Regions from separate parts of the Variovorax humicola genome, predicted to be linked through region 3. Evidence: predicted binding sites of a transcription regulator. Region 3 holds the regulator's gene; each other region holds the start of a gene.
What was found. Region 3 encodes sigma-54, which starts transcription at its own class of promoters, with help from an activator protein. Its sites were predicted from a motif close to TGGCANGNAANCTGCTTT; they were not measured.

Region 1 (9,814 bases), on a different contig from region 3:
GCTTTGCGCACGTCGTCGAAGCTGGCCATGATGCAGCGCGCGAGTTGCGGCTTGGGCACCAGCTTGACCAGCACTTCCGTCGTCACGGCGAGCATGCCTTCGCTGCCGACCACCAGTGCCAGCAGGTCGAGCCCGGCAGCGTCGAGCGCCGCACTGCCGAATTCGACCGGTTCGCCATCGGCCATGAAGCCGCGCACGCGCAGCACGTTATGCAAGGTCAGGCCGTACTTGAGGCAATGGACGCCGCCCGAGTTCTCCGCCACATTGCCGCCGATGGTGCAGGCGATCTGGCTCGATGGGTCGGGCGCGTAGTAGAGGCCATAGGGCGCGGCCGCCTCGCTGATCGCCAGGTTGCGCACGCCGCACTGCACGCTGGCCGTGCGCGCGACCGGATCGATTTCGAGGATGTTGTTGAACTTGGCCAGCGACAGGGTCACGCCCATCGCGTCGGGCATCGCGCCGCCCGAAAGTCCGGTGCCGGCGCCGCGCGCGACCACGGGCACGGAAAGCGCGTGGCAGGCCTTGAGCACGGCCTGCACCTGCGCCGCGGTTTCGGGCAAGGCCACGACCAGCGGCCGCGCGCGATAGGCGGTGAGCCCGTCGCATTCGTAGGGCGTGGTGTCTTCGGCTTGCCAGATCAGCGCATGCGCGGGCAGATGGGCCTTCAACGCCTGCACGACCTGCGCCTGGCGTTCTGTCTTCGACAGCAGTTCTTGCTGCGTGGGCGTCGCGGGGGCATTCATGGGAGCATTCTCAATGGACGACCATCAACGTGAATGGCCACACATAGGCCTGCATCGTCACATACAGGCCGACCAGCGCAGCCAGCGCGATCGAGTGGAAGAACACGTAGCGCAGGATGTCGCCTTCGTGATTGAACCACCGCGTCGCGGTGGAAGCCACCACGATCGATTGCGCGTCGATCATCTTGCCCATGACGCCGCCGGAACTGTTGGCCGCGCCCATGAGGTTGGGCGACAGGCCAAGCTGTTCGGCCGCCACCTTCTGCATGCCGCCGAAGAGGACGTTCGATGCGGTGTCGGAGCCGGTCATCGCGACGCCGAGCCAGCCCATCAGCGTGCCGAAGAAGGGATAGAGCACGCCCGTGTTGGCGAAGGCCAGGCCGAGCGTGGTGTCGGTGCCCGAATAGCGCGTGAGCGTGCCGAGCGCGAGCATCAGCACGATGGTGACGAGCGAGTAGCGCAGAAGCCACAAGGTGCGGAAGAAGGTGCGCACGATCTCGACCGGGCTGTATTTCATGAACAGCGCGCTCACGACCGCCGAGAACAGGATGCCGGTGCCGGTGGCCGACAGCAGGCTCAGCACGTACACGGCGCCTTCCTTGGTGGGCGCAGTGACCACCGGTGGCATCTTCTCGACCAGGTTGTGCAGGCCGCCCATCGGGAACGAGGGCGCGAAGATGCCGTTGAGGGCGGCCTTGACCTGCGGCAAGCCCCACACGAAGACGAATACCGACAGGATCAGCCACGGCGTCCAGGCACGGACCAGCGCCTCGCGGCTGTGGACCACGATCTGCGCCGGCGGCTTGGCTTCGTGCGCGCTCACATCCTTGCCGCGCAGCGAGGGCGAATGCCAGATTTTCCTGGGCTGCCAGACACGCAGGAACAGCACCAGGCTCACCATCGAGACGATGGCCGCGATGATGTCCACCAGTTCCGGCCCGATGAAGTTGGAGACCAGGTATTGCGGCAGCGCGAACGACACGCCCGTCACCAGGATCGCGGGCCAGATTTCCATCATCGCCTTGCGGCCGGCAAAGGCCCAGATCAGCCAGAACGGCACCAGCAGCGAGAAGAACGGCAGTTGCCGGCCGATCATCGCGGTGACTTCCATCAGGTCGTAGCCGTGCACCTTGGCCAGCGTGATGACCGGCGTGCCCAGCGCACCAAAGGCCACCGGCGCGGTATTGGCGATCAGGCTCAGGCCCGAGGCGGCCAGCGGCGAGAAGCCGAGCCCGATCAGGATGCCTGCCGTCACCGCCACCGGCGTGCCGAATCCGGCCGCGCCTTCGAAGAACGCGCCGAAGCAGAACGAGATCAGCAGCAATTGGATGCGCCGGTCCTCGGTGATGCCCGAGAGCGAATCCTGCAGCACCTTGAAGCTGCCGTTCTGCTCGGCCAGTTGCTGCAGGAAGATGATGTTGAGCACGATCCACCCGATCGGCAGCAAGCCCGTGAAGCCGCCGAACAGGGCTGCGCGCCCGGCCATGTCGGCCGGCATGCCATAGGCGAACACTGCGACCGCCAGCGCCGCGAGCAGCCCCAGTCCGGCCGCGATGTGCGCCTTGATGTGGAAGAAGCCGAGGCATGCGAGCATCACCACCACTGGAATCGCGGCGAGCGCGGTGGAAATGATCATGTTGCCGAACGGGTCGTAGATCTGCTGCCAGGTCATGCGTTGTGTCTCCGGATGTTGTGTCCGTGACTCTAGGCAAGGGCGCCCCATCGCGGGTTGATCGTTTTTTGCCCGGCACTTGAGGAAATTTTGCGGACCCCGATCCGGCGCGGCCCGGATCCGGTCAGCGCAGCGTGCGCACCATCCAGTCGACGAAGGCCGCGCACTGCCACCGCTCCAGCGCGCCGGGCTGCCAGCAGATGTAGTGCCGGTGCGGCGATGGCACCGGCTGGTCCGACAGCGGCACCAGCCTCCCCGATTCGAGCCACGCCGCGCCCAGTTTCAACCGCACCAGCGCCACGCCGAAGCCACTCGCGGCCGCGTCGTAGAACAGGCCCAGGTCGTTGAACTGCGAACCGACGTTCGGCTCCGGATTGTCGACGCCACAGTTGGTGAACCAGGTGCTCCAGGGTTCCAGCGGACTGCGGATCAGGCGCGCACCGGCGATCTCCGCGCGCGTGCGGAATCCGTCGAAGGGGCCGAACTCGTTGAGATAGCTGTGGCTGCAGGCAGGCACCACCTGCTCTTCCATCAGCAGGCGGTGCTCGCAGTCGGCGTAGGCGCCCGTGCCGTAGCGCACTTCCAGGTCGGCCTCCTCCGCGGTCACGTCGAGCAACGGGATCGACACCTGCATTACCAGGTCGACATCGGGATAGAGGTTGCGGAACAGTTCGAGCCGCGGCATCAGGAACTGGCGGCTGAACGTGGGCGTGACCGCCACGCGCAGGCGCGTCCTGCGCTGCTCCGCCTTGCTGCCCGGCACGGCCTGCAGGGCGGCGAGCCCGGTGCGCACGTTGGCCAGGTAGGCGGCACCGTCGGAGGTGAGGTTGAAGTCGCTGCGGCCGAACAGCTTGAAACCCACGTGCGATTCGAGTTGCCGGATGCGGTGGCTGACCGCGCTGGCGGTCACGCAGAGTTCGTCGGCCGCGCGGCCCGCGTGCCGCAACCGCGCCACGGCCTCGAAGGTCAGCAGGCACTGGATCGGCGGGATGTGCTGGAGGGACATGGGATCAATCGTCGAAGAAGCTGACCGGCAGTCCTTGCGCCTCCATGCGCCGCATGAGTACCGAGCCCGATGCCGGCAGGCGCTCCAACTCGGCCGCGGGCCGGCCCTTGCGCCCGCTGGTGACGAACAGCGTGCGCAAGTCGTCACCGCCGAAGCAGGGCATGGTCGGACATTGCACCGGCAAGGCAACGGCCTCGCGCTGTTCGCCGTGCGGCGTGAGTCGCAACAGTTGCGCGCCTTCGAACATGGCGGCCCAGTAGTCGCCCGCCGCGTCGACGGTCGCACCGTCGGGTCTGCCCTGGTAGGCCACGCCGCTGCCCGACGTCCACCCGTCGGGCTTCAGGTCGAACTGGCGGAACACGCGTTCGCGCGAGAGCGTGTTGACCTCGGCAGCCCAGTCCCACGCGCGAACGACATGCGCCCCCGTATCGGACCAATAGAGCGTGCCGCCGTCCGGCGCAAAGCCGAGCCCGTTGGCGGTGAGGGCCTCGTTGGCCTTCTTCGTCACGACAGGCGTGCGCCCACCGCGCGCGTCGAGGCAGTAGAGCGTGGCATTGCGTTGCGTCTTCGGCTCGTTCAAAGTGCCCGCCCAGAACCGCCCCAGCGCATCGCATTTGCCGTCGTTGAAGCGCATCGTCGCCGTGTCGTAGTCGGCCGCCACCATCGATTGCAGCGCCCCGCCCCATTCCTTGGCACGGTAGATGCCGCTGCGCAGCGCCATCACCAGCCCGCCGCGCTTCGCAGGCGCGATGCACCCCGGTTCTTCCGCCAGCGCCCAGCGCTCGACGGCGACATCGACGCCAATGTCACCACGCGTACGCAGCACCGCACGCCCCGGAATATCGACCCAATAGAGTGATCGTTCCGCCGGGTGCCAGAACGGCGATTCACCCAGCTCGCACTGTGAGTTGGAAAGCGTTTGCCACATGATCCCGGCATTGTGCGGGCAAGAACCCCCGCCCCCACGATGTAGTCGCCTTCAAAAGCAAAAGCCACCCAAAGGTGGCTTGCAGCTCGTTCGTGAAACACCGCGGAACCGGCTTCGCCGGCCCGCTGGTGTTGCCCCCGGCAGGGCGGAGGGAGGAGCGGCACGCAGTGCCGCGGAGCCTGGGGGATTACCTGTTATATGCGGTCTCGCCGTGCGAAGTGATGTCGAGGCCTTCGCGCTCTTCCTCTTCCGTCACGCGCAGCCCGATCGTCAGGTCGGCGATCTTGTACGCGATGAACGAGACCACGCCCGACCACACGATGGTCAACACCACCGCCTTGAGCTGGATCCAGACCTGCGGACCGATCTCGCCGGCCACGGTGGTCGCCGTGACCCAGTCGCCGACGAAGCCGGGGCCGCCGAGGGCTTGCGTATTGAACACGCCGGTGAGCAGCGCGCCGGTGATACCACCCACGCCGTGCACGCCGAACACGTCGAGCGAGTCGTCCGCCTTCAGCAACTTCTTGAGGCCATGCACGCCCCAGAGGCAGGCGAAGCCGGCAACGAAGCCCACCACGAGTGCCCCCATCAGGCCGACGTTGCCGGCGGCCGGCGTGATCGCCACGAGGCCGGCGACGGCACCCGACGCGGCACCCAGCATCGAGGCCTTGCCCTTCATCAGCGCTTCACCGAGGGACCATGCCAGTACGGCGGCAGCCGTGGCGGAGAAGGTGTTCATGAAGGCGAGCACCGCACTGGTACCGGCTTCGAGCGCCGAACCTGCGTTGAAGCCGAACCAGCCCACCCACAGCAGCGATGCACCAACCATGGTCAGCGTCAGCGAATGCGGCGTGAAGGCTTCCTTGCCATAGCCGACGCGCTTGCCGACCAGGACTGCACCGACCAGGCCGGCAACGGCCGCGTTGATGTGCACCACGGTGCCGCCGGCGAAGTCGAGCGCGCCCCATTGCCAGATCAGGCCGGCCTTGGCGTTCGTCGCATCGACCACCGCCGCGCTGGTGTAGGCGTCCGGACCCATCCAGAACCAGACCATGTGCGCGATCGGCGCATAGCTGAAGGTGAACCAGATGACCATGAACAGCAGCACGGCCGAGAACTTGGCACGCTCTGCAAAGGCACCCACGATCAGCGTGCAGGTGATGCCGGCGAAGGTGGCCTGGAAGGCGGCGAACAGCAGTTCGGGGATGTAGACGCCCTTGCTGAAAGTCGCGCCCGGCGCAAAGACGCCCGTGGCCGGATCGAAGATCCCCTTCATGAAGAGCCGGTCGAACCCGCCTATGAATGCGTTGCCTTCCGTAAACGCAAGGCTGTAGCCGTAGATCAGCCAGATCACCACGATCAGCGAAAACGTGACCATGACCTGCATCAGGATCGACAGCATGTTCTTGCTGCGGACCAGGCCGCCGTAGAACAGGGCCAGGCCGGGCACGGTCATCATGATGACCAGCAGCGTGGCGACGATCATCCAGGCAGTGTCGCCCTTGTTGAAGGTCGGAGCGGCCGCCGGTGCCGCAGCGGCGTCGGCGGGTGCGGCACCGGCGGCCGCGGCGGGGGCTGCAGGCGTGGCCGCGGCAGGGGCCGGCGCCGCGGCGGGGGCTGCGGGGGTAGCGGGTGCCGTGGCTTCGGCGGCTGGCGCTGCTGGGGCGGGCTGTTGGGCATAGCCCGACAGGCTGGCGGTCAATACGCCCACGCCGAGCGCGAGTGAGACGAGCAACTTTTTCATTTGGGGTTCTTTCGTGCCTTGAAGTGCTGGAAATCAGAGGGCTTCACGGCCGGTTTCGCCGGTACGGATACGAACAACCTGCTCCAGGTTGTAGACAAAGATCTTGCCGTCGCCGATCTTGCCGGTGCGGGCTGCGCCCTCCACGGCTTCGATGACGCGCTCGACGAGGTCGTCGGAGACCGCCGCTTCGATCTTGACCTTGGGGAGGAAGTCGACCACGTATTCCGCGCCGCGGTACAGCTCGGTGTGGCCCTTCTGCCGGCCGAAGCCTTTGACCTCTGTCACGGTGATGCCCTGGACGCCAATCGCCGAGAGCGCTTCGCGCACCTCGTCCAGCTTGAAGGGTTTGATGATGGCTGTGACCAGCTTCATGGTTCTGTTACTCCTCAGGAAGATTCGGGTGGCTCGACCCCTGCAAGGGCCGGGCCTGCTTTCGTTTAATTTAGAGCGTCTTCGTCAGGGTGACGATGAAGCGCGCCTTGTTGGGGGAGTAGGTCGATGCGCCGATCGGGCCGAAACCGAGGTCGAAGCCAGGGTGGTTCGGCACCGCGTAGGCGCTCTGCTGGTTGGCGCCCTGCACCGAGCCGGCCAGTGCCAGGCCACCGCCGAAGTCCCAGCTGGCGCCCACGTTGTAGTCCAGGTAGTTCTTGAAGCCGAGGCTGCGGATGTCCGCCGACATGAAGGTGTAGCCGACGGCCGCCTTCAGCGTGAGGCTGGTCAGCACTGTCTTGCTGTACGACAGGTTCAGGTAGCCCGTGTTGGTGCCCTTCAGGCCCGAACCGGCCTTGGCGCCGGCGTAGTTGAAGTAGTCCTTCGACACGGTGGTCGAGTACTTCGCGGTGAACCCGCCGATGGCCTCATCGGACCAGGTGGCCGAGCCGTAGAGTTCGGTCGTGTTGCCGGCGGTATTGCCCGAGTAGTAGTACTGCAGCACGCCGAAATCGAGGTCGACCGGGCCCGCCTTGAACTTGTAGCCGCCGTAGAAGTCGCTCTCGATGCTGTTGCCCGGCAGCCAGTTGACGCTGGAGTTCCAGTTGCCAACGTAGAAGCCGCTTTCATGCGCGTAATCGAAGCCACCCTGGATCGCCGGCTTGAACCAGCTCGTCTTGACCGGGCTGTTGAAACCGCTGCCGATCATGTCCTGATCCTGGCCGCGAAACTTGTAGTTGGTGGTCAACGAGACGTTCGCCGTGATTGGCGAAACAACCGGCGCCGGGGCAGCAGGCGCAGCGGCAGCCGAATCTGCCGCTGGGGTGCTCTGCGCGAAGGCGGCGCTCGACGCAGCGAGCGTCGCGGCCAGTGCAACCAAAGCCTTGGCAGTGTTACGGTGCATCATCAAGAAAACTCCTGCGTATATTTGAAAGGGTTAGAACCCCTTCAAAGCAGGGAGCGTGCCAAAGTGCCGATCGGGGTGCTGGATAACCCTCAGGGTCGTTCACAAACGTTCACAAATGGCCGGGCGATTCTTATGGAAGTGTTTCGCGGATGAACCCGTTGAACTGAAAAGAAAACAAGAATGCACCATCGGGTGTTGGGTGCACCATTTTGGTGAGGGAGTGAATATGAGTCTGTCTTTGGTGCAAAGCCGCGCTTTGCTAGGCCTGGAAGCGGCAAGTGTCACGGTCGAGGTGCATCTGGCCAATGGTTTGCCCAGCTTCACGCTGGTCGGGCTGGCCGATGTGGAAGTGAAGGAGGCGCGCGAGCGCGTGCGCTCGGCCATCCAGAACGCCGGGCTGGACTTTCCGAACAACAAGAAGATCGTGGTGAACCTGGCGCCTGCCGACTTGCCGAAGGACTCCGGCCGCTTCGATCTGCCGATCGCGCTGGGCATCCTCGCCGCCAGCGGCCAGGTCGATGCGGCGCAGCTCGCGGGCCATGAGTTTGCGGGCGAACTGTCGCTGTCAGGCCATCTGCGACCGGTGCGTGGCGCCTTGGCGATGGCGCTGGCCCTGCACAGCCGGGACATCGCCACCAGGCTGGCGCTGCCGACCGAGAGCGCGCGCGAGGCGGCGCTGGTCCCGAGCTCGGAGGTGTACGGCGCGCGCCACCTGCTCGACGTGGTCCGGCGCTTCTGGCCGGCAGGCGCCGCCGAGCCACCGGAAGGCGAACCTGGCGAAGACGGGTGGGCGCTGCTCAAACCAGAAGCCTGCGCTCACATTCAAAAATATCCCGACCTGGCGGACGTGAAGGGGCAAAGCGCCGCCAAGCGCGCACTCGAGATCGCAGCCGCGGGCGGCCACAGCCTGCTGATGGTCGGGCCGCCGGGCTCCGGCAAGTCGATGCTGGCGCAGCGCTTCGCCGGACTGCTTCCGCCGATGACGGTCGACGAGGCGCTGGAGAGCGCGGCAGTGTCGAGCCTGGCGGGGTGCTTCGGCGTCGAGAAATGGGGCGTGCGGCCGACTTGCGCGCCGCATCACTCGGCCAGCGCAGTCGCGCTGGTCGGTGGGGGATCGCCGCCACGGCCCGGAGAAATCTCGCTGGCGCACCACGGCGTGCTGTTCCTCGATGAGTTCCCGGAATTCCAGCGGGCGGCGCTGGAAGCGCTTCGCGAGCCGCTGGAGACTGGCACGATCACCATCTCGCGGGCTGCAAGGCGTTCGGAGTTCCCGGCGCGCTTCCAGTTGATCGCGGCCATGAACCCCTGCCCCTGCGGCTTTGCGGGCTCGCCGCTCAAGGCCTGCCGCTGCACGCCGGACCAGATCGCGCGCTACCAGGGCAGGCTCAGCGGCCCGTTGCTGGACCGCATCGACCTGCACGTCGAGGTGCCGGCCATCCCGGCCCACGAGTTGCTCACCGCGCCACCCGGCGAAGGCACGCCCGGCATCCGGAAGCGCGCCGAGGCGGCCCGCGAGCGCGCCATCGCACGGCAAGGCCAGCCGAACCAGGCGCTGCACGGGACGCAGATCGATTTGCATGCGGGCCTCGACGACGCCGGCAGGCGCTTCATGCAGACGGCCGCGACCAAGCTCGGCTGGAGCGCGCGCTCGACGCACCGCGCCCTCAAGGTTGCGCGCACGATCGCCGACCTGGCCGGCTCGCCGCAGGTCCTGGCGGCGCATGTGGCGGAGGCGGTGCAGTACCGGCGCGCGTTACACAATGCGGCATGACCGCGGGGCGCGCCGCATGAACAAGTCGCACGCAAAGGTCGCACGCATAGGTCGCACGCATAGGTCGCACACAAAGGTCGCACGCACAAGTCGCACGCATAAGTCGCTTGAATAAATCGCTCGAGCAAGTCGCATTGAATAGGTCGCAGAGACAAGTCGCATGGATGAGCCCTCCTTTCGCGAGGACCGCCGCACCGGGCCGCTGGTGGGAGGTTGGTATGGCGACACCCAGGGCGCGCGGCTGGGAGGCGAGCATTGACCTATGACCGCCGCATGGTGGGCTGGCTGTCGGTCGGTCAGCTCGTCACCTGGGGCAGCGTGTTCTATGCGTTTGCGCTGCTGATGGAGCCGGTCGAGCAGTCGCTGGGCCTGAGCCGCGCGCAATCGTCGCTCGCCTTCAGCCTCGGCCTGCTGGCCGAGGGCGCGATGGCCTGGCCGATCGGCCGCTGGATCGACCGTGGGCACGAGCGCGCCGTGATGACCGTCGGGTCACTCGTGCTGGCGCTCGGCCTGTTCGCACACAGCTTCGTAGAGGGCGCGGCCGGTTTCTATGCGGTGTGGCTGGTGCTCGGCGCGGCGCTCGCGGCCACCCTGTACAGCCCGGCCTTCGCGAT
Region 2 (9,814 bases), on a different contig from region 3:
TGCGGCGTGATTTTCGCGAGGTTGCCTACGCAGCCAAAGGTGATGAAGCCGTTGGCGGTGCATGGAGGCACCGAAGGAGCCACTACGGGGGCCATGGGATCGTAGCACCAAAAGGACCGGGGTAGGACCGCAATGCGCTCTGAGTAATAACGCGCGCTTTCGGCGCCATCTACCATGTGCACGTCGAGCATCTTGAGGTCTATTGTATTCAGACCGGTGGTCGGGGGATAGCCAATTCCCGTGACCTGGAGTTTCGCTAAGCGCGCCTGAAGGAGATTGAGTCGGTTGGACGAGGAGTGACCGGCCATTTCCACCAGCACATCCAAATCATGGGAAAGGATCAGGTCCCTGAGATCGACATCTTGGAATTCGGCGACGGAAAAAAATTGATCCGCTGTTTGTTCCACCAAATCTGTCTGTTCGTCCCTTTTATGCGCGTCGTGGTATATGAATATTTCGAATTGATTTTTGTCATGCCCTTCCAGCAAGGGGCGAAAAAAAAAGTTGACCGAGTGCGCTTGAAGGTCCGGCGACCAATAACCGATTCTGATTTTTCTAGGTTCGCTGCGAACAATCTCGATTTGCGGCGAACTCGGCCGACGACCGGCTTCGACTTCGAGTGGTTTCAGAGTTTCAGCCCAAAATCTGTGCTCGGTAGCCAGTAATGCCTCATCTGGACAACAGTAGGCGAGCGAAAAAAGATAGGAGTTTCCCTGTCTCAGATCGTCGAATTTTGACAACCAGCCTGCCAAATTATGCGGCGCCGCACTGGCGGCACTGCCGCGCGAAAATAATATTGCGCCATATACGGTTCTTATATTAGCGAGATAAGGGCTCTGCAGCCTGGCCTTCGCCAAATATTTAAGACTTTCTTCGGTCTTGTATTTGCTCTTAAGTAAATTGGCGTAATTAGTCACCACCGGAAAAAAGGCGTCATTGAGAGCAAAGGCCTTTTCGAAGATTTCGGCTGCAGCTTGCTCCATGCCCACGGCCGCAAGACAGCAGGCATAGTCGTTGAGCGCGTCGACGTCGTGGGGCTGGTACTCCAGATATTTTTGGTACTCGGCTTGCGCAGCCCTGATATCGTGATTTTCGAAAAGCCTCTTGGCGCTGAGATATAAATCCCTGATCGTTTGCGGATCGGGCCTTGAGTTTCCCGTTAGCGGCACCAGGAAGCGGCGTACCAATGAACCAAGCATCAGAATTTTCCGTCTATCAAAATTTAATGATTTATGGCTTTTTTGGCTGCTTGGTCATAGCGACAACGAAACCCTCGACTGCAACATCGATGAAGTCCTTAGGGTATCCGGCGCTTTCCATTTCCCAACGAAAGTTGTTGGTCAAAACTGTGCGCCTCAGAAAACCTGGCTTATTCTGCGTACGGTAATTGGCGGCGCGCTCGTACACTTGTTCGAGAATACGTGTGATTCTGCTGGCCGACAGAGTATGTCGTCGCTCCACCATGGTTGTCGGCGAGATGTTCTTGACCAAGTGCGCCGCCAGATCGCTGGCCAGCGCTTTTTCGGCATTGTGGTCAAAAATCGAAGGCAGTTGCATTGGTTGGGTCCATGTAAAAAGCCCCTCAGCCAAAGCATGAGGGGCTCGGGTCGGCGATTGCGTCAGTTTACTGGGCTACGTCGACAGGCGAGCTGGAATGCGAGCGCCGTCAGGCGTTCAGTTCCAGAGTTCGCCCGCATTATCCGCGGCACGAGGCGGGGACGTACTTCGTAGGGGAGCCGGAGCAGGCCCAAGTGAGAGTTCCAGCTGCAGATTGAACCGACGGCGTCAAAATGATGGTCGCATTAGCTCCAACTTGGGAGGCAGCAGGATCGGCAATGATGGTAACAACGCCGGTGGTATCACCGACCGAGGCGCTGGATACCTTGCCAACAGCGGCAATCGAGCAGGCCGACGCGAGACCGCCAGGGAGTGCAGATGCACTGCCAGCCGATTGATACGCTTCTGTGACGCAAGTGCGTGCCGCACTCGCGGCCAACACAAGTTCTGACACCTTGGCGCGGATCGTATAGTCCTTGTAGGCGGGCAGCGCCACAGCCGCCAAGATGCCGATGATCGCCACGACAATCATCAGTTCGATAAGGGTGAAACCCATTTGCACGTTGCGTGCGATAGACCGACGGTTCATTAACAACTCCAGGTTGGTTGAGTCCGGGAAAACCTTCCCCGGAGCGCTTAGGCATCCGCAGCATCTGTGCCAACGCCAATGTCCCTATTCGAGCCTGTGGTCCCGCGCATTTGTTCACATTCCACCTATACCATCTGACAGTTCTTGTTGAGCGGTTCGCGAGCAAGTGACAATTTTTGCCAATTTACCCAAAAGTGTCGATTCCTCGGGGCCGACACCTGACGGTTCGATTAAAGAGAGAGCGATGTTGATCCAGTTCGGTGACGGCAAGTTGCTGCGGTTAGATTGGCCGCCATGGCGGCATTTGCATGAGGCACCCCACGCAAAAGAGTCTCCCAGCAGTTGCGTGGGAGACTCGGGTCGGTAGGCCTGATCAGCTTACTTTGCCCCACCGTAAGGGGCGATCATTGGCGCGGCAATCGCCTCAGGAGAGCCGCGCTGAGTCCAGAACTGCGATTAGCCGCGGCACGAGGCGGGGACGTACTTCGTAGGGGAGCCGGAGCAGGTCCAAGTGAGAGTTCCAGCTGCAGATTGAACCGACGGCGTCAAAATGATTGTCGCATCAGCTCCAACTTGGGAGGCAGCAGGATCGGCAATGATGGTAACAACGCCGGTGGTATCACCGATCGAGGCGCTGGATACCTTGCCAACAGCGGCAATCGAGCAGGCCGACGCGAGACCGCCAGGGAGTGCAGATGCACTGCCTGCCGATTGATACGCTTCAGTGACGCAAGTGCGTGCCGCACTCGAGGCCAACACAAGTTCCGACACCTTGGCACGGATCGTATAGTCCTTGTAAGCCGGCAGCGCGACCGCCGCCAAGATGCCGATGATCGCGACAACGATCATCAGTTCGATAAGGGTGAAGCCCTTTTGCACGCTACGTGCGACAGACCGACGGTTCATTTACTTACTCCAGGTTGGTTGAAAGCCCGGGAAACCCCTCCCGGAGCGCTGAAGTAAGGGCAGCATCTGTGCCAATCGCTAAACCCCCCATATCGGACGGTTGCGCCGCCCAATTGCAGACATTCCGCTTACACCTCCTGACACAACTTGTTAGCAACTGTGACAAAACTGTCTTTTATGTGTCAAAAAGTGTCAGATGCGCTTCGCCTTCTCATTCTCAAAGCGTCAACACCGCAGCCGCCTTCAACCACCGAATATCCCGCTCCTCCAACCCATGCATCTTCCACCCCTCCGAAAGCGCATCGATCTGGCTCATGATCTCTTCCGTCTCGGCCGGCTTGGTATGCGTGATGTAGATGGGGTAGCGCTTGCCCGCCGCAATCTGTGCCAACTCGTCAGCCAACGTGATGGGCGATAGATGCAAGCTACGCCGCGCCAACGCCTGCTCCCGATTACTGAACGCCGTCTCGATCACCAGCACTCCCACATCCAGTTCGTTGACGCGCTGCCAGAAGGGCTCGTTGCGTTCCGTGTCACCGCTGAAAACCCAATACCGGGTCCCCTTGACGCAGCGCACCGCATAGCCGCATGCCGGCACGGTGTGCACCGCAGGCAAGACCTCGATGTGCTTGGGCTGGCTGCTGCCCAGTTGCAAGGTCTGCCCGATCGACACGGGATGGAAGGTAACAAAGGGCGATTCGGTGCTGGGGATGCTGGCGAAGTCGGGCCAGATGGTGTTGTTGAAGACGTGCGTTCGCAGCGCCTCGATGGTCGCTTGCAGCGCATGCACGCGCAGCGGCTTGGTACGCAGGCTCGCCACGGTGTCGAGCATCAGGGGCAGGGCGGCGATGTGGTCGAGGTGCGAATGGGTCAGCACCACGTCGTCGATGCTGGCCATTTCGTCGAGGGTCAGGTCGCCCACACCGGTGCCGGCGTCGACCAGGAGGTCGTTGTCGACCAGGAACGAGGTCGTCCGGCAGTCCTTGGCAATGGCACCTGAGCACCCCAGTACACGCACCTGCATATTGCAGCGCCTCTTCTCTTGGTCTCTACTTGGATTCGAACCGGGTTGCGCCGTCCCATTCCGGGTCAAAGGGTCGCAATTTCATCGAGGCTATACGCTCTGCATACAACCGGTAAAGGACTTTTTTCGCATCCCGGGCCAGCAGCTCGTTCACTGCAGTCTGCGCTTCGTCTGGCTGCTGCGTCCGGTAGGCCCCCAGCATTTTGGCCCATTGCGGAAATTGGCTGGCCTCTTCTGCCGTCATGGCGGTCGCGTGGCCCAAGGGGGCGTAAATGGTGACGGCCTGCTGCCGGCCCTTGACGCGCACGCGGTCCAGTTCCTGCCACGCGAATGCGGGGGCGGCTCGCATTGTGGTCTCGCTGGCCACGATGACCTCGCCATAGGTGCTGCCAAGACCCTCCAGGCGCGACGCTAGATTGACCGCGTCGCCGATCACCGTGTAGCTGCGCCGCACGGCCGAGCCCATGTCGCCAACGCTCATGACCCCGGTGTTTATGCCGATGCCGACACTGATCGCCGGCCGGCCAGCCTGGCGATTCTGCTCGCTGAGTTCGCGAATCGACGCTGCCATGTCGATCGCGGCCTCGACGGCCAGCGCCGCATGATTGGGCGTGTCCACCGGCGCACCCCAGAAGGCCATGACGCAGTCACCCATGTACTTGTCGACCGTACCGTCGTAGCGGCTGATGATCCGCGTGAGACGGTTGAAGACGGTGTTCAGGAACTCCTGCAGTTCCTGCGGCGACAGCTGCTCCGAGAGATTTGTGAAGCCGCGCATGTCGCAGAACATGACGGTGAGCTCCTTGCTTTCGGCGCGCATGCTGTATTGGGCCGGGCGCTCCAGCATTTTTTCGACGAGCTGGCGTGGCACGTAGGTGCCGAACAGGTTGGCCAGCCCGCGGCGGCCGCGTTCTTCCACGAAGTAGCCCCAGCCCATGTTGGCGGCAAAGGCCATGCCCATCATGAGCAGCGCCGATGCGAGGGGTAGCACGAGCCCGCCCGACACGAAGAGCCATGCGTTCAGCCCCACGACGGCCGCGATGGTGGCCGCGAAAAGGATCACGGCGCGCGACATCCTCAGCAGCGAAAGGCCCAGCGCAAGGATGATGCCGGCGCTCGCGAGCACCACGACTTCGTAGCCCAGCGCATAGTCCGGCACGGCAAGCAGCCGCCGGTCGAGCAGGGCCGAGACAATGTTGGCTTGGATTTCCACGCCCGGGAACGTGGCGCTCGTGGGGGTGGCGCGCAGGTCTTGCAAGCCCGGTGCGGTGGTGCCGACGAGCACGATCTTGCCTTGAAGCCCCCCCGGCAGAAGCGCACCCGCCAGCACGTCCATGGCAGAGACGTATTGAAACGAGCCGCCCAGCGCGCCGCCGGACCCGCGGTAGGGAATGAGCATGCTCGCGCGCTGGTCGACCGGTGCGAGCAATGCATTCTTGTCGTCGCCCAGCTTCAGCGCCTGGATGAGGGGCCGGCCACCGTCGTCGCCAAACGGGTTCGATGCAAAGGTCGGGGTCACCCTGGAAATACCCGACGCCAGGCGATAGACCGCGAGCCCGAGCGATTCGTAGTAGCCGGCCGGCGCCGCGCCGCCTTCATACCGGGCGATCAAGGGCGCCGCGCGCAGCAGTCCGTCGCTGGTCGATTCCAGGTCCGCGTTGATGAAGCCGGCGGTCGCTGTCGACTGCGCGAGCGGCGCGATATTGCCGCCATAGCCATTCCACTCCGGGGCATAGGCTCCGCGCGCCGGAAAGGCGGTCAGCGGCAACACGGGTGGCGGCATGACCCCTTTTGACAAAGGCGCGATGCCCTGGCTGAAGTAGTAGCCAAGCGCCACCCGATGGCCCTCGATGGCACGCGCAAAGCTGCCGTCGAAGTCCAGCGAATATTCGAGCCGGGCGAGTTCCGTCGCGAGCGCGGCGTCTCGCTCCAGCGGGCCGCGCGACAACTCGCGCAGATTGGCGAGGCCGGAGCTTCGATCGACGTCCGCAAACACCATGTTGAAGCCGAGCACCGCCGCCTGCTGCCGGCCCATGAGTTCAGTGGTCAGGCGCGCGAACTGGTCGCGGCCCCATGGCCATTGGCCGATGGCCTGAATGCTCGCGTCGTCGATGTCGACGATGACAATGCGCGGGTCCAGCGTCTTCGGCATGGTGGCACGCAGACGCCAGTCGTAGATGTAGTTGTCGAGGCTGTCGACGAATGGTCGCCGCTGTGCGCCCACGGCGTGCAACAACACCAGCACCATGGGCACCAGCGTGATGAGGATGCGCTGCCAGTGCTTCAGCAGCGCAGCCATCGCGCCCGGGGCTCAGGTGTGGACGAATTGCATTCGGGTGCCGCCAAGTTCGAGCACATCGCCGTCCTGCAACGCGACGGCGTCACTGCCGAGCGGTTCGCCGTTGAGTACGGTGCCGCCGTCGATCGGCGCCACCACGTAGCCCTGCAGACGGCGCGTGACCGCGGCCACCGCCACGCCTGGCTTGCCGATGGTAGTGACGACCTTTTGCAGCGAGAGTTCGCGTCCGGCACCCGCGCCGGAGAGCACGCGGATGACCGCGATGCCCGTGCCAGCATTGAGCGGCGATAGTTCAGTGGGCGCGGTAGACAGGGGAATCGGCATTGGCGCCGCCGAAGCGGGGCCCCGCACAACCCCGGCATTTTCGGACGCAACACTGGTTGCGAGGTACCGGATCTTGTATTTGCCGACCTCGATGACGTCGTTGTGCTCCAGCGCCTGCTTCTTGATGGCGCGCGCATTGACGTAGGTGCCGTTGGTGCTGTTGAGATCTTCAAGATAGACGTCGCTGCCGATCATATGCAGAACGGCATGCTCCCCGCTGATCGCCAGATTGTCGATCACGATGTCGTTATAGGGCCGCCGCCCGAGCGTGGTGCGGTCCTTTGCGAGCGTGACCTCCTTGATCACAACTCCGTCGATCGAAACGATCAATTTCGGCATGGCCGACTCCTGGAACTCAGTGTGTTTTTAGCCACCTGCGAATGCTCGCCGATCAACCGTCCTTCCGAGGCACCTTTCATGCGGTGGCATCGGGTGCGGAATTGTTGCCCGCGCGAGCAAGAACAACCGATATGTTGTCCCGGCCGCCATTCTCGTTTGCAATTGCAACTAAAAGGGTTGCTTTTTCTGACAGTCCGATATCTTGTAACAAAACCGTGAAAAGCTGCCTTTCGAGAACCATTTCACTCAAACCGTCCGAACATAACAGGTACAAGTCACCAGGGCGAACGCTGTGTTCGTGCATTTCGAGATCGACGTGGCGCTCGATGCCCAGTGCGCGAGTCACAAGGTTGCGATGCGGCGACTGCGCGGCCTGCTCCACCGTGATGGCGCCTGCGTCGATTTGCTCTTGCAGCAGGGAGTGATCCCGCGTCAGCTGCTCGAGCTTGTCAGCCCTCAATCTGTAACAACGCGAGTCGCCGATGTGGCCGACGATGACTCGGTGTGGACCGAACGCGGCCACGACGAGGGTTGTTCCCATGCCCTGGAGTTGCATATTTGCAACGCCCGCTTCCAGGATCGCATCGTTGGCTTCGTCGACGCCGGCTTGCAGCGCACGCCGGACGGCGCGTCCATGCGCCCGTGGCCCCGCGTGAGCCAACCAGCGCCCGAAGCTCGCCTGCAGCAGCGCGATGGCCATTCCGCTGGCGACCTCGCCGCCGTTGTAGCCGCCCATGCCATCCGCCAGGATTGCGAGACCCAGCGCGGGGTCGAATGCGATGGCGTCTTCATTGTTCGCTCGCACCCGCCCGGAATCCGTCAGCGCCGCGAAATCCCAGGGCAAGGACGCGGCCCCGGGAGAATATGCGACGCCTGAAATTGGCATGGACGGGTCTTTGCTCTTTCAATGCGCCGCGTGGGCGCGCTTTTGCAGGATACGGCCGAGCACCACGACAATCGCCGCGCCCGCCGCCGCCGCAGCGTAATGCAACCACGGATTACCCGCCAGCGCGCCATGCAGCGAGACGTCTTGCACGATCGTTTCGCCACCAACCCAGCCGATCAATGCGGCACCCAGCATCACGATGATCGGGAAGCGCTCCATCAACTTGATCATCAGCGTGCTGCCGAAGATCACCAGCGGGATGCTGATGGCCAGGCCCAGGACCAGCAGAACCATGCTGCCGTTGGCAGCCGCCGCAACGGCGATGACGTTGTCGAGGCTCATCACCAGGTCGGCAATGAGGATGGTACGCACCGCGGCAGCCAGCGTTCCGTATTCCTTGCCCTGGCCTTCGTCTTCCTCGTCGTCACTGAGCAGCTGCACCCCGATCCACAGCAGCAGCAAACCCCCCACGATTTGCAGATAAGGCAGCGCCAGCAATTTGGCGGCGACGATGGTGAGCACGATCCGGAGCACCACGGCCGCGCCTGAACCGAACATCACGGCCTTTTGCTGCTGATGCGGGGGCAGCGACCGCGCCGCGAGCGCGATCACCACCGCGTTGTCGCCGGAAAGGATGATATTGATCCAGACGATCTTCAACAGTCCCAACCAGAAATCAGCTGTTTGCAGCATTTCCATCCAGAGTCTCCAGGGCTCTTATTCCATCGTTTAAAAAAAGCGCCGGCAACCAGGGTTGCGGGCGCTTTTTTGCAGGTGCAAGAGCTTCGCTCGCCCGACGCGGACTTACAGCCGCGACTTGAGAAGTTTGCCCAATTCCGAAAAATTGCGCGTTACGGTGAACCCGCACTCTTCCATGATCGCCAGCTTGGCTTCGGCCGTGTCGGCGCCGCCCGAGATCAGCGCGCCGGCGTGGCCCATGCGCTTGCCCGGAGGCGCGGTGACGCCGGCGATGAAGCCGACGACCGGCTTCGTCATGTTGTCTTTGCACCAGCGTGCGGCGTCGGCTTCATCGGGACCGCCGATTTCGCCGATCATGATCACGGCGTCGGTGTCGGGATCGTCGTTGAAGGCCTGCATCACGTCGATGTGCTTCAGGCCGTTGATGGGGTCGCCGCCGATGCCGACCGCGCTGGACTGGCCCAGGCCGATTTCGGTGAGTTGCGCCACGGCTTCATAGGTCAGCGTACCCGAGCGCGAGACCACGCCGATGCGGCCCTTGCGGTGGATGTGGCCGGGCATGATGCCGATCTTGATTTCGTCGGGCGTGATCAGGCCGGGGCAGTTCGGGCCGAGCAGCAGCGTCTTCTTGCCGCCGGCGGCTTCCTTGGCCTTCATCTTGTTGCGCACTTCGAGCATGTCCCGCACGGGGATGCCTTCGGTGATGCAGATCGCCAGGTCCAGGTCGGCTTCGACGGCTTCCCAGATGGCGGCGGCAGCGCCCGGAGGCGGCACGTAGATCACCGACACGGTGGCGCCGGTCTGCTTGGCGGCTTCCTTGACCGAGCCGAAGATCGGGATGTTGAAGATCGATTCGCCGGCCTTCTTGGGGTTCACGCCCGCGACGAAGCAGTTCTTGCCGTTCGCGTATTCCTGGCACTTCTCGGTGTGGAACTGGCCGGTCTTGCCGGTGATGCCCTGGGTGATGACTTTGGTGTCTTTGTTGATGTAGATCGACATGACTTGATTTCCTTAGGCCTTGGCTTTGATTGCTGCCACGACCTTCTGGGCCGCTTCCGCCATGGTGTCGGCGCTGATGATCGGCAGGCCGGAATCGGCCAGCAGCTTCTTGCCCTCGACCTCGTTGGTGCCCTTCATGCGCACCACCAGCGGCACCTGCAGGTTGACGGCCTTGCAGGCTGCGATCACGCC
Region 3 (9,814 bases):
ACGCCCTGGCTGGTGTCGACACGGTTGGCGCTTTCGCGAATGACGGTCTCGACGCCATAGGACCAGCGCGGCGTGCCCGTGACCTGGATGTGATGGGTCGGGCTCATGTCCTTGCGCGGGGTGAGCGGAATCGAGATCTCGATGCCCGCATACGATCGCGCCCTTGGCTCCCACTCGAACTTGCTGCGGCGCACGTACAGGCTCACCGCAACGTCGTGGAACCACTGCTTGATGCCGAGCTTGATGCCGACGTCGCTGTACATGAACTGGCCCGCCGTGGCCTCGAAGTAGGTGCGCGTCGGCGTGTAGGCATAGCGGTAGCTGGCCAGCAGCGCGCGCGATTCGGCGGGCAGGTTGCGGTCGTAGGCCGTTGTGCGATCGAAGCGTCCGCCTTCGATACCGAAGCGGTTGCGGCCTTCACCCGGCTCCCAACGCAGTTCGCCGTAGACGCCGCGGTAGTTGCTGTCGAAGCGGCCGGCCGCAAGATGCGCGGTGAAGGCGTTGGCGCCCCAGCGCGTGGCGGCGCCCTGGTTGCGCTTGCCGAACAGCAGTTCGACCGGCACACGCGCGACTTGATGCACCAGTGCGCGATCGGTCGAGTCGACGAGGCGGCTGTTGCCGAACACGCCGCCGACGCGGAAGTCCTGGGATTCGCTGATTGGCGAAACATGGCTGACTTCCGCATACGCGCCTCTCCACAAGGGCTGCTGCAGCGTAGCGCGCAAGCCCGCGGAGTAGTCGAACACGCCGTACTCGGTGCCGAGCGTGCTGCGCAGCACGGGTTGGAGCACGAGACGCGTGGTCGCCCAGCTCGGCGCACCTCCCTGCACGACCCAGGCTGCACCGTCGAGCGATGCATCGACCGCCGCGGTGCCGGGCGCGGACAACCGCACGGCAGCACAGCCCGGCGTCTCGAGCTCGATCCATCGCGCAAGGCAATCGGTCTGGCCGCGCGCGCCGACGATGGCGACTTGCCGCTGCGTCAGCACCAGCCGATAAGGCGCGCGGGCGCCCGCGAGCTGCCGTGCGACCACGCCCAATGCGACGCCAAGGCCGTCGACGCTATTGACGTTGTAGGTGGCGTTGTTGACCCTGATGGCGACAGCGCCGTCAGGGAGGCGGCCGATCGCGATGTCCTCGAAGCCTTTGGCAGCGAGCGCCGCGGCGAGCTTTTTCATTTGGTCGTCGGTGATGCGGCCAGCCTCATCGGGATCGGCTGGCATGGCTTGCGCCAGCGACGGTGCGTAGACGCCGATAGGCGGCGACTCGGCCAATCCTGCCGCGGAGAACTCTTGCGCGGCGGAACGGGACGCAACCGGCGCTGCCAATGCGCCGGGCGCGATGGCCGGCCTTGGCGCTGGGCGCTCGTTCGAGACTTTGTAAAGCGGAACTGTCAGGCCGACGCTGATCCAGCTTCGCGCGGTGTGCGCGTTACCCGACATGCGCATGTTCACGCCCAGGTGGGCCGCCCATCCCGTCGGCAACCACTCGGCCGGCGCATGGATGCGCCCCCCCGCAAACGAGCTGCCGTCGACGTATTCCAGCTGGCCTTGCAGCCACGGTAGCGGCCGGTAGGCGGCGCTTGCAAATGGGCCATCGAGCGGCGTGGCTGCCCGGCTGGGCACGACCGCGCCGCTGCGGCGCGCATAGCCAACGCTCAAGTCGAGGTTCCGCGCGTCCGTGGCGGTGTATGTGAGCACACCGTAGTACGACCGAAAGAACGTCGCGGCGCCGCCCAGGTCCGTCGCACCGACGGCTGCATTCCAACGATGCGCTTTGTCGAGCGGCGTGCCGGCCTTGAAGTTGAACGAAAGGTCGCGAATGCCGCAGGGTTCGGCATAGCAGTTGGTGTTGAGCGTATTCGCGGCCATGCGGCCGGAGATCTCGAGGTTGGGCAGCACCCCGAAGCCAGCCACGAAGTTGTGGCCGCTCGTGCCGTAGCGACCTGCGGACGGCGCACCGGCGACCTGGCTCTCGTAGGCGAGACCCATCGTGCCGCGGCGCAGGAGTTGGGCCGTCGGCGTGACCGACAAGCCCGTGAAGCCTGCACCGCTCAGCGTCGTGTCATGTTGCGCGAGGGCCGACTGCGCGGCCAGGGCCAGCAGGGCCAGGCCCGCGCCCACTTGGTATTCCCGTCCCATTGATTTTCTTGAATCGGTAAGTCAAAACGCGCCCGCCAGACACGGCGGAGCAAAGGGCAGTCTTTCGACTGCTCTTTTGCGCCCGCTTGCGCCTCTTGGCTTAGCCGCCCGAAGTGCCTGTGCCGCCGGTAGCACCGCTCGCCGGCAGTGGCAGTGCGTCGCCTGCGGCCTTCACGGGCGTCAGGACCGAGGCCTTGACCGAACCGTCAGTGTTTTGCAATACCGCTGCGGAATTGCCGAGGACCTTGTCGAGGTCCGAACCGATGACGAAGCTCTGAGCGTCGAAGTTCCGCGTGCGCGCGGGCTGCAAGATGGCATCGGCTTCAGCTTCCGTCTTGCCGTTGGCCATGAGCTGAGCCTTCATGACGTCGAGCACCGTTGCGCGATAGCTGGGAGCGGCTGCCGCCACGTTGCTGGCAAACGTGCCATCCTTGCCAATCTTGGCCAAGAATTCGCCCATGGCCATCGAGGCAGCGCCGGTAGCCGAAGCCGCCAGCATGACTTCGACCATCATGTCGGTCATTGGCGTGAAGTTGGCAACCGTGCCGGCGAACAGAGCTCCGCGATACGACAGCGCTCCGAGCGTCGCCGTGCCAACGCACGGATAGGCAAGTACGGCCGCATTGGTGATATAGCCGCCAAGGCCGGTGGTCGCGCCGGTCAGCGTCGCGCCGTTGGCGCAGGTCATCGAAACGGCTGCGCCGACGAGCATCGGCGGACCGCCCGCAGTCCCCGTGACCGTCGTGCCACCGCTACCCGATGGAAGTGGCAGAAAGCCTCCGCCTGCGCCACCCCCGCCGCCGCAGGCAGCAAGGCTCGCCAGCGCAACAGCGCATGCAAGAAGTTTGACGCCGATCGGTTTCGCAAGATTTTTCATCAGAGATTTAAGTAGAAAACGCCGCAGCGCGTTGGTGAGGGACCGCACATGCCACTGCACCGAAGAAGGTGCGGTGCGATCAGCTGATTGTTTTGTGGCCGCCAGGGGCGCCGAGCTTCAGCAGCATGTCGAAGCGAATTTTATGAAACGAAGCAGAAATCGCTCGTGCGAATAGTCACAGTTCGCCACAGATGAGTGTTAACAACAGTCAATACACTATAGTTAACAACAGTTAACGTTTTTGATGTTGCGATGAAATATGACCTGTGCGCAACTGCTCACACGAACTCGTGACTTGGTGGAGCGCCGATCAGGCCGGATGGTCAGGGCCGCGGTGGCGCGTGCCCACATATAGGCGAGCGTGCGGCGAACGCCGGCGAGTCGCCCTAGATGCTGGCCGCCTATGAGCCGGTGAAGCAGCAGGACAGCGCAGTGGCCACGATGTTTCTCGCAGCCCAGGGCGATAAATGGCTTTCAGCTGGGAAGCTGGTTCGCCGCCCCCCGGGGCAAAGTGAAATTCGGAATGTGATGCGCAGATTCCGTTCGAGAGCATGCTTGCCACGAGAACGACCCCTACCACGCGAAATTCGCTCTCTGGATCTTGTTCTGCGGGGCCGGCGAGAACGCCGGCTACATCGCCGTGGAAGTCGCGCGCCTTTAGCTGGTGCCGTAGTTCATGGAAGCGCTGGCCATCAACCGCAAGATGCACATGGCGCGCTGGAACCCGGCCGGCGCCGATGCGCCGCCACGCGGCACCGCCCCCATCATTGCCGACCCGCGCGCAGCTTCTCGTAGATCGCCTGAATGTGGTTGCGCACGTGGCCTACTCGCCACGTCCGCGAAACGACGCCTGACTAAAGCCCTAAAGCGCCTTGCGCAAATTCGCAGGCGCAATCCGCAGCGCCTCGCGGTACTTGGCCACGGTGCGCCGCGCGCACTCGATACCCTGCTCTTTCAGCATGTCGGAGATCTGGCTGTCCGACAGCGGCTTCTTGATGTTCTCGCTGGACACGAACTGCTTGATCAGCGCCCGCACCGCCGTGCTCGACGCATTGCCGCCGGTCTCCGTGCCCAGAGCCGAGCCGAAGAAGTACTTGAGTTCCACCGTGCCGTAGGGCGTCGCCATGTATTTCGCGGTTGTCACGCGGCTGATGGTCGATTCGTGCAGGCCGAGTTCGTCGGCGATCTCGCGCAGCACCAGCGGGCGCATGGCCAGTTCGCCGTGCACGAAGAAGTTCTTCTGCCGCTCGACGATGGCGTTGCTGACGCGCAGGATGGTGTCGAATCGCTGCTGGATGTTCTTGATGAACCAGCGCGCCTCCTGCAGCCGCTGCGACAGCGCCTGACTGCCCTCGCCCTTGTGCGCCTTCAGCGCGCCGGCGTAGATGTCGTGCACGCGCAGCCGGGGCATCACGTCGGGATTGAGCATGACGCGGAACCTGAGCGTGGCGCCGCGACCGGTGCGGGTGACGATCACGTCGGGCACGACCACATTGCGCTCCACGTCCACGAAACGTCGGCCCGGCTTGGGTTCCAGCCGCGCGATGAGCTGCATCGCGGCGCGCACCAGATCTTCGCTGCTGCGCGTGAGTGCGGCCAGGCGCCTGAAGTCGCGGCGCGCGAGCAGGTCCATCGGCAGCTTGCACATGGCGATGGCGACATTGCGGATTTGTGCCTCGTCTTCGGATTCATCGGCACGGGCCAGCGCGCGCAGCTGGATGGCCAGGCATTCGCCGAGGTCGCGCGCACCCACGCCGACCGGCTCCAGGCTTTGCAGCAGGCCCAGCGCCATCTGGAAACGGTGCACCAGGTCGTCGAACTGGTCGTTGTCGTCGCCGGCCAGGCCCGAGGCCAGCGCGGGAAGCGAGTCCTCGAGGTAGCCGTCGTCGTTGAGCGACTCGATAAGAAAGCTCAGCGCGGCGCGGTCGGTTTCGCCGAGGCGCAGGCTGAGCGCCTGGCGGTGCAGGAAGGTCTGCAGCGACTCCTGGCTGCGCGCCAGTTCGGTGGCGTCGGCGCGTTCGTCGTCGCCGAGGTTGTTGGCGCGCGCGGGCGCGTCGCCACCCCATTCGCTGTCGTCGGGCAGCATGTCGACGGTGCCGTCACCGCCCCAGTCGGGCTCGACATCGGAGAGGCCGTCCGCGGACGTGTCGGCGGCCAAGGTGTCTGCGTCGTTCGAGGCGGAGGCGGCGACCGGGCCGTCGGCGCCATTGGCAGTGGAGGGGGCCGCAAAGTCATCGTCGCGCGGCGATGGCGCGTCGGAGGTTTCGAGCCCGAATTCCTCGCGCACGGCTTCTTCGGCGGTGCGCTCGAGGAACGGGTTGTCGTCGAGCATCTGCTCGACTTCCTGGCTCAGTTCGAGCGTCGACAGTTGAAGCAGCCGGATCGACTGCTGCAATTGGGGCGTCAGCGCCAGGTGCTGCGATACGCGCAGCGAAAGGCCTTGCTTCATGCCCAGGCCCCTACATTCTGAAATGCTCGCCCAGGTACACCCTGCGTACCTCGGCGTTGTCGACGATCTCCGAAGGCGTGCCTTGTGCCAGCACATGCCCGTCGCTGATGATGAAAGCGTGGTCGCAGATGCCCAGCGTCTCACGCACGTTGTGGTCGGTGATAAGCACGCCGATACCGCGGCTCTTCAAAAAACCGATGATTCGCTGGATCTCGATCACGGCAATCGGGTCGATCCCGGCGAAAGGCTCGTCCAGCAGGATGAAGCGCGGCTGCGTGGCCAGTGCGCGCGCGATTTCGACGCGGCGCCGTTCGCCGCCCGACAGCGCCAGCGCCGGGGAATCGCGCAGATGTTCGACGCGCAGGTCGGTCAGCAGTTCGGTCAGGCGCTCGTCGATGCGAGCCTCGCCGAGCGGCACGCGATTGCCCTTGGCATCGGTCTCGAACTGCAACTCGAGCACGGCGCGCACGTTCTGCTCGACCGTGAGCTTGCGAAAGATCGATGCTTCCTGCGGCAGGTACGACAGGCCCATGCGCGCGCGACGGTGGATCGGCATGTGGGCGATCGGCTCGCCGTCGATGGTGATGTCGCCGGCATCGGCGCGCACAAGGCCCACGATCATGTAGAACGACGTGGTCTTGCCGGCGCCGTTGGGGCCGAGCAGGCCGACCACTTCGCCTTTCTGCACGCCGAGGGACACATCCTTGACCACCATGCGGCTGCCGTAGGTTTTTTGCAAGCCGGATGCTTCGAGGCGGCTGCCATTGCCGGCGAGCGCCGTCACCGTGCCACCGCCGGGCCCAGGCGCAGGCTTGCCGGAGGTGTCGATCATGGCGTTGTCGTTGCGCATCACGGGCGCGCTTCCCCACCGAGCGTGGTGCTGGAGCGCAGGCCTGAACCCGGGGCCGGCGCCGGGGGCGTTGGCGCAGCGGCGGCCCTCGGGCTGCCGGGCGCAGCCGAGGCGGGGGGGCGCGGGGTGAGCACGGCTCGCACGCGCGCACCCTTTTGGCCGGAGGCAACGGCCGCATCGGGCGGCACGGTGCCGCCATTGACGGTGAAGGTGTCGTTGCTCTGGTCGTACACGATCAGCGGGCCGCTGCTCTCGTCATTGACCTTGCTGCCGATGAGCCGCCGCATCACGGCATGGCCGACGAACTTGACGTTGTCGGCGCGGCTGTCGTATTCGATGCGGTCGGATTCGCCCTCGATCCACTCGTCGCCGCCCGGGGCATCGCGGCGCTGCTTGAAGTAGGCCAGCTTGCCCGGCGCGGCGGTGACCACACCGTACTGGTAGCCCTCGGGGTCTTGCCGCACGTCGATGCGCGCGCCGCGAATGATGATGGTGCCCTTGGTGACGACCACTGCACCAGTGAAGACGCTGGTCTGCTTGAGGTCGTCGTAGCGCATCGAGTCGGACTCGATGTTCATCGGCTTCGCGCGGTCGGCCTTTTCGGCGTGCGCGAACGGTGCGCCCGCCACGGCCGCCAGGGCGAGCAGACTCAGGGTTGCTTTGCGTACAGATCGAAGGGAGGCGTGGAGGTTGGGGCGCGTATTCATAAAGGCACGAAACTTGCTGCACCCATTGTATGCGGCAGGCTGACGCGGCCTTGACGAAAGGCCCGGTATCGCGGGTCGATATTTACTGCCGGTTGACTTTTTCGGTCAACCCTTGCGCGCTTCGCCGATCAGGTAGTCGGTGATTTGCAGCGCCCGGTCCATGCTGCCGGCCAATTCGCCGTCCACGTACCAGCGGCCCGCCACGCCGAGCGCGGGAACGCCGCCGACCTGGTAGTCGTTTTGCAGTTGGGTGGCGCGCTTGGCCTTGCCGGCGACCGAGAACGACTTGAACGTCTCGGCGAACTTCTTGGCGTCGAGTTCCGGCTGCTTGCCGACCCAGGCCACGATGGCGTCGTCGCCCACGACGGGCTGACGCTGCTTGTGGATGGCGTCGAAGATCTTGATCTGCATCTCGTCGACCTTGCCCATGGCCTCGAGCGCGTAGAACAGGCGCTGCTTGCTCTCGACGTCGTTGCCGACAAAGGCCACCGGCACCCGCCGGAAAGCGACCTGCGGCGGCAGTTTCTTGGCCCAGGCTTCGAGCTGTGGCTCGAACGCGGCGCAATGCGGGCAGTTGTACGAAAAGAACTCGACCACCTCGATCTTGCCGGCCGCCGAATCCACAGGCGCGGGCTTGCCAAGCTTGATGAAGTCCTTGCCGGCCGCGAACAGGGGCGCCTGCGCATGCGAAGGGCTGGCAAGAGGAAGCAGCCCGAGGGAAGTGGCGGCCAGCGAAAATTCACGACGATTCATTGATAAATATCTCCAGTGCGGCTGACAGAGCTTGCGAAGGATCACCAAGTTCCATTGATCCGGCGAAGGATCGACACGAAATGTCGCGGAATCCAGGGAATACGTTATTTCTGCACGCGGACCAGGGCGGTATCCAGACCGCCGCTGTCGAGCCGCTCTTTCAGCCGGTCGGCGTCGTCTTTCTTGCTGTACGGGCCGGCGCGCACGCGGTAGACGGTGCGCCCGGCCTGCTCGCGTTCGGTGACCTTGGTCTCCACGCCCATCAGCGACAGCTTGGCGCGTTGCGCCTCGGCGTCTTCGGTCGTGCGGTAGGCACCGGCCTGCACGAAGTACATGAAGGGGTCTGCACCGGAAGAAGGCGCCGCGGCAGCCACCTGGGCGTTGCCGCCGCCGGTCCGCGAGCGGGCCAGATCGCCGATCGGGTCGCTGGAGGAAGGAAGGGCATTGGCCTCGGCCGGTACTGGCGCCTTGGTAGCGGGCTTGGTGGTTGGCGCGACCACGACCGGCACCGGAGGGCTGCTCGGCGGATTCAGCGGCCCCACCGTGGCGGGCACCGGAACCGTCGCGGGCGCCACGGCGACCGGGCTTGGCGCCGCGGGCGGCTTGGCGCCGGCCTTGCCGGCCAGCGGCGCGTTCGGGTCCCAGTCACGGTTCTTGCGGGCCTCGGCTTCGTCCTGCTCGGCGCCGCCGCGTTGCGTCTTGGTCATGAACGGGATCGGCACCTTGGTCACGTAGACCGCGATGCCCAATGCGACGCCCAGCCCGAGCACGAGGCCGATGATGAGGCCAATGACGATGTTGCCGCTTTGTCGTTTTTTCATGGATGTCACATTCTCTCCGGCGCGCTGACGCCGAGCACCGCCAGCCCATTGTGCAGCACCTGCGCGCATGCGGCGACCAGCGCAAGGCGGGCGTTTTTCAGCGTTTCGTCATCGACAAGCACGCGCTCGGCATCGTAGTAGCTGTGCAGGTTGGCGGCCAGTTCACGGAGGTAAAAAGTGACATCGTGCGGCGCGAAATCGCGGGCCGCGGCGGTCAGCATCTCGGGGTACTTTGCGAGCTGAAGCATCAGCGTCTGCGCCTGCGGCACCTGCAGCGGCGAAAGGTCGACGCCCGCCAGCGTGGCCACGTCGCCGCCCCAGTCGCGCAGCATCTTGCGGATGCGCGCGTGGGCGTACTGCACGTAGTACACCGGGTTGTCGTTGTTCTGTGAAAGCGCCAGGTCGATGTCGAAGGTGTATTCGGTGTCGGGCTTGCGGCTCAGCAGAAAGAAACGCACCGCGTCGGTGCTGGTCCATTCGACCAGGTCGCGCAGCGTGACGTAGCTGCCGGCGCGCTTGCTGATCTTGACCTCCTCGCCGCCGCGCACCACACGCACCATGGTGTGCAGCACGTAGTCGGGGTAGCCCTGCGGAATGCCCTCGCCGGCCGCCTGCAGGCCGGCGCGCACGCGCGCGATGGTGCCGTGGTGGTCGGTGCCCTGGATGTTCACGACCTTGTGGAAGCCGCGCTCCCACTTGTCGATGTGGTAAGCGACGTCGGGCACGAAGTAGGTGTAGGTGCCGTCGCCCTTGCGCATGACGCGGTCCTTGTCGTCGCCGTAGTCGGTCGACTTGAGCCACAGGGCGCCGTCCTGCTCGTAGGTCTTGCCGGCGTCGACGAGTTTCTGCACGGCGGCCGCGACCTTGCCGCTGGTGTAGAGGCTGGACTCCAGGTAGTAATGGTCGAAGTGGACGCGGAAGGCCTTCAGGTCGAGGTCTTGTTCGTGACGAAGGTAGGCCACGGCGAATTCCCGCATGGAGTCGAGGTCGTCGATGTCGCCGCTGGCGGTGTATTCGCGGTCGTCGGACTTGACGGTCTTCTTCGCCTGGAAGTCGGTGGCGATGTCGGCGATGTAGTCGCCGTTGTAGGCCTGCTCGGGCCAGCCCGCGTCGCCGGGCTTGAGGCCTTTGGCCCGCAACTGCGTGCTGTTGGCCAGCGTCTGGATCTGCACGCCGGCGTCGTTGTAGTAGAACTCGCGCCAGACCTTGTCGCCTT

Region 1: WKW80_RS25810 (TorF family putative porin) is a predicted target of sigma-54. The motif match lies at 7,473-7,490, and genes of this name have one in related genera.
Region 2: WKW80_RS07310 (pilin) is a predicted target of sigma-54. The motif match lies at 3,109-3,126, and genes of this name have one in related genera.

What each region holds. Positions count from the first base shown of each region.
Region 1 covers NZ_JBBKZV010000022.1:8,096-17,909, reverse strand. The annotation lists gene WKW80_RS25840 (FAD-linked oxidase C-terminal domain-containing protein) at 1-743, opposite strand, end outside; gene WKW80_RS25835 (L-lactate permease) at 754-2,415, opposite strand; gene WKW80_RS25830 (LysR substrate-binding domain-containing protein) at 2,540-3,421, opposite strand; gene WKW80_RS25825 (SMP-30/gluconolactonase/LRE family protein) at 3,426-4,349, opposite strand; gene WKW80_RS25820 (ammonium transporter) at 4,537-6,093, opposite strand; gene glnK (P-II family nitrogen regulator) at 6,127-6,465, opposite strand; gene WKW80_RS25810 (TorF family putative porin) at 6,536-7,429, opposite strand; gene WKW80_RS25805 (YifB family Mg chelatase-like AAA ATPase) at 7,656-9,200, shown strand; gene WKW80_RS25800 (MFS transporter) at 9,456-9,814, shown strand, end outside.
Region 2 covers NZ_JBBKZV010000003.1:80,933-90,746, forward strand. The annotation lists gene WKW80_RS07295 (O-linked N-acetylglucosamine transferase family protein) at 1-1,199, opposite strand, end outside; gene WKW80_RS07300 (hypothetical protein) at 1,231-1,557, opposite strand; gene WKW80_RS07305 (pilin) at 1,697-2,146, opposite strand; gene WKW80_RS07310 (pilin) at 2,603-3,052, opposite strand; gene WKW80_RS07315 (3',5'-cyclic-nucleotide phosphodiesterase) at 3,270-4,076, opposite strand; gene WKW80_RS07320 (CHASE2 domain-containing protein) at 4,102-6,375, opposite strand; gene WKW80_RS07325 (FHA domain-containing protein) at 6,388-7,038, opposite strand; gene WKW80_RS07330 (Stp1/IreP family PP2C-type Ser/Thr phosphatase) at 7,115-7,924, opposite strand; gene WKW80_RS07335 (TerC family protein) at 7,943-8,623, opposite strand; gene sucD (succinate--CoA ligase subunit alpha) at 8,729-9,622, opposite strand; gene sucC (ADP-forming succinate--CoA ligase subunit beta) at 9,635-9,814, opposite strand, start outside.
Region 3 covers NZ_JBBKZV010000024.1:53,866-63,679, forward strand. The annotation lists gene WKW80_RS27085 (YjbH domain-containing protein) at 1-2,141, opposite strand, end outside; gene WKW80_RS27090 (hypothetical protein) at 2,242-3,066, opposite strand; gene rpoN (RNA polymerase factor sigma-54) at 3,881-5,467, opposite strand; gene lptB (LPS export ABC transporter ATP-binding protein) at 5,478-6,317, opposite strand; gene lptA (lipopolysaccharide transport periplasmic protein LptA) at 6,317-7,024, opposite strand; gene WKW80_RS27110 (thiol:disulfide interchange protein DsbA/DsbL) at 7,130-7,777, opposite strand; gene WKW80_RS27115 (SPOR domain-containing protein) at 7,882-8,598, opposite strand; gene argS (arginine--tRNA ligase) at 8,604-9,814, opposite strand, start outside.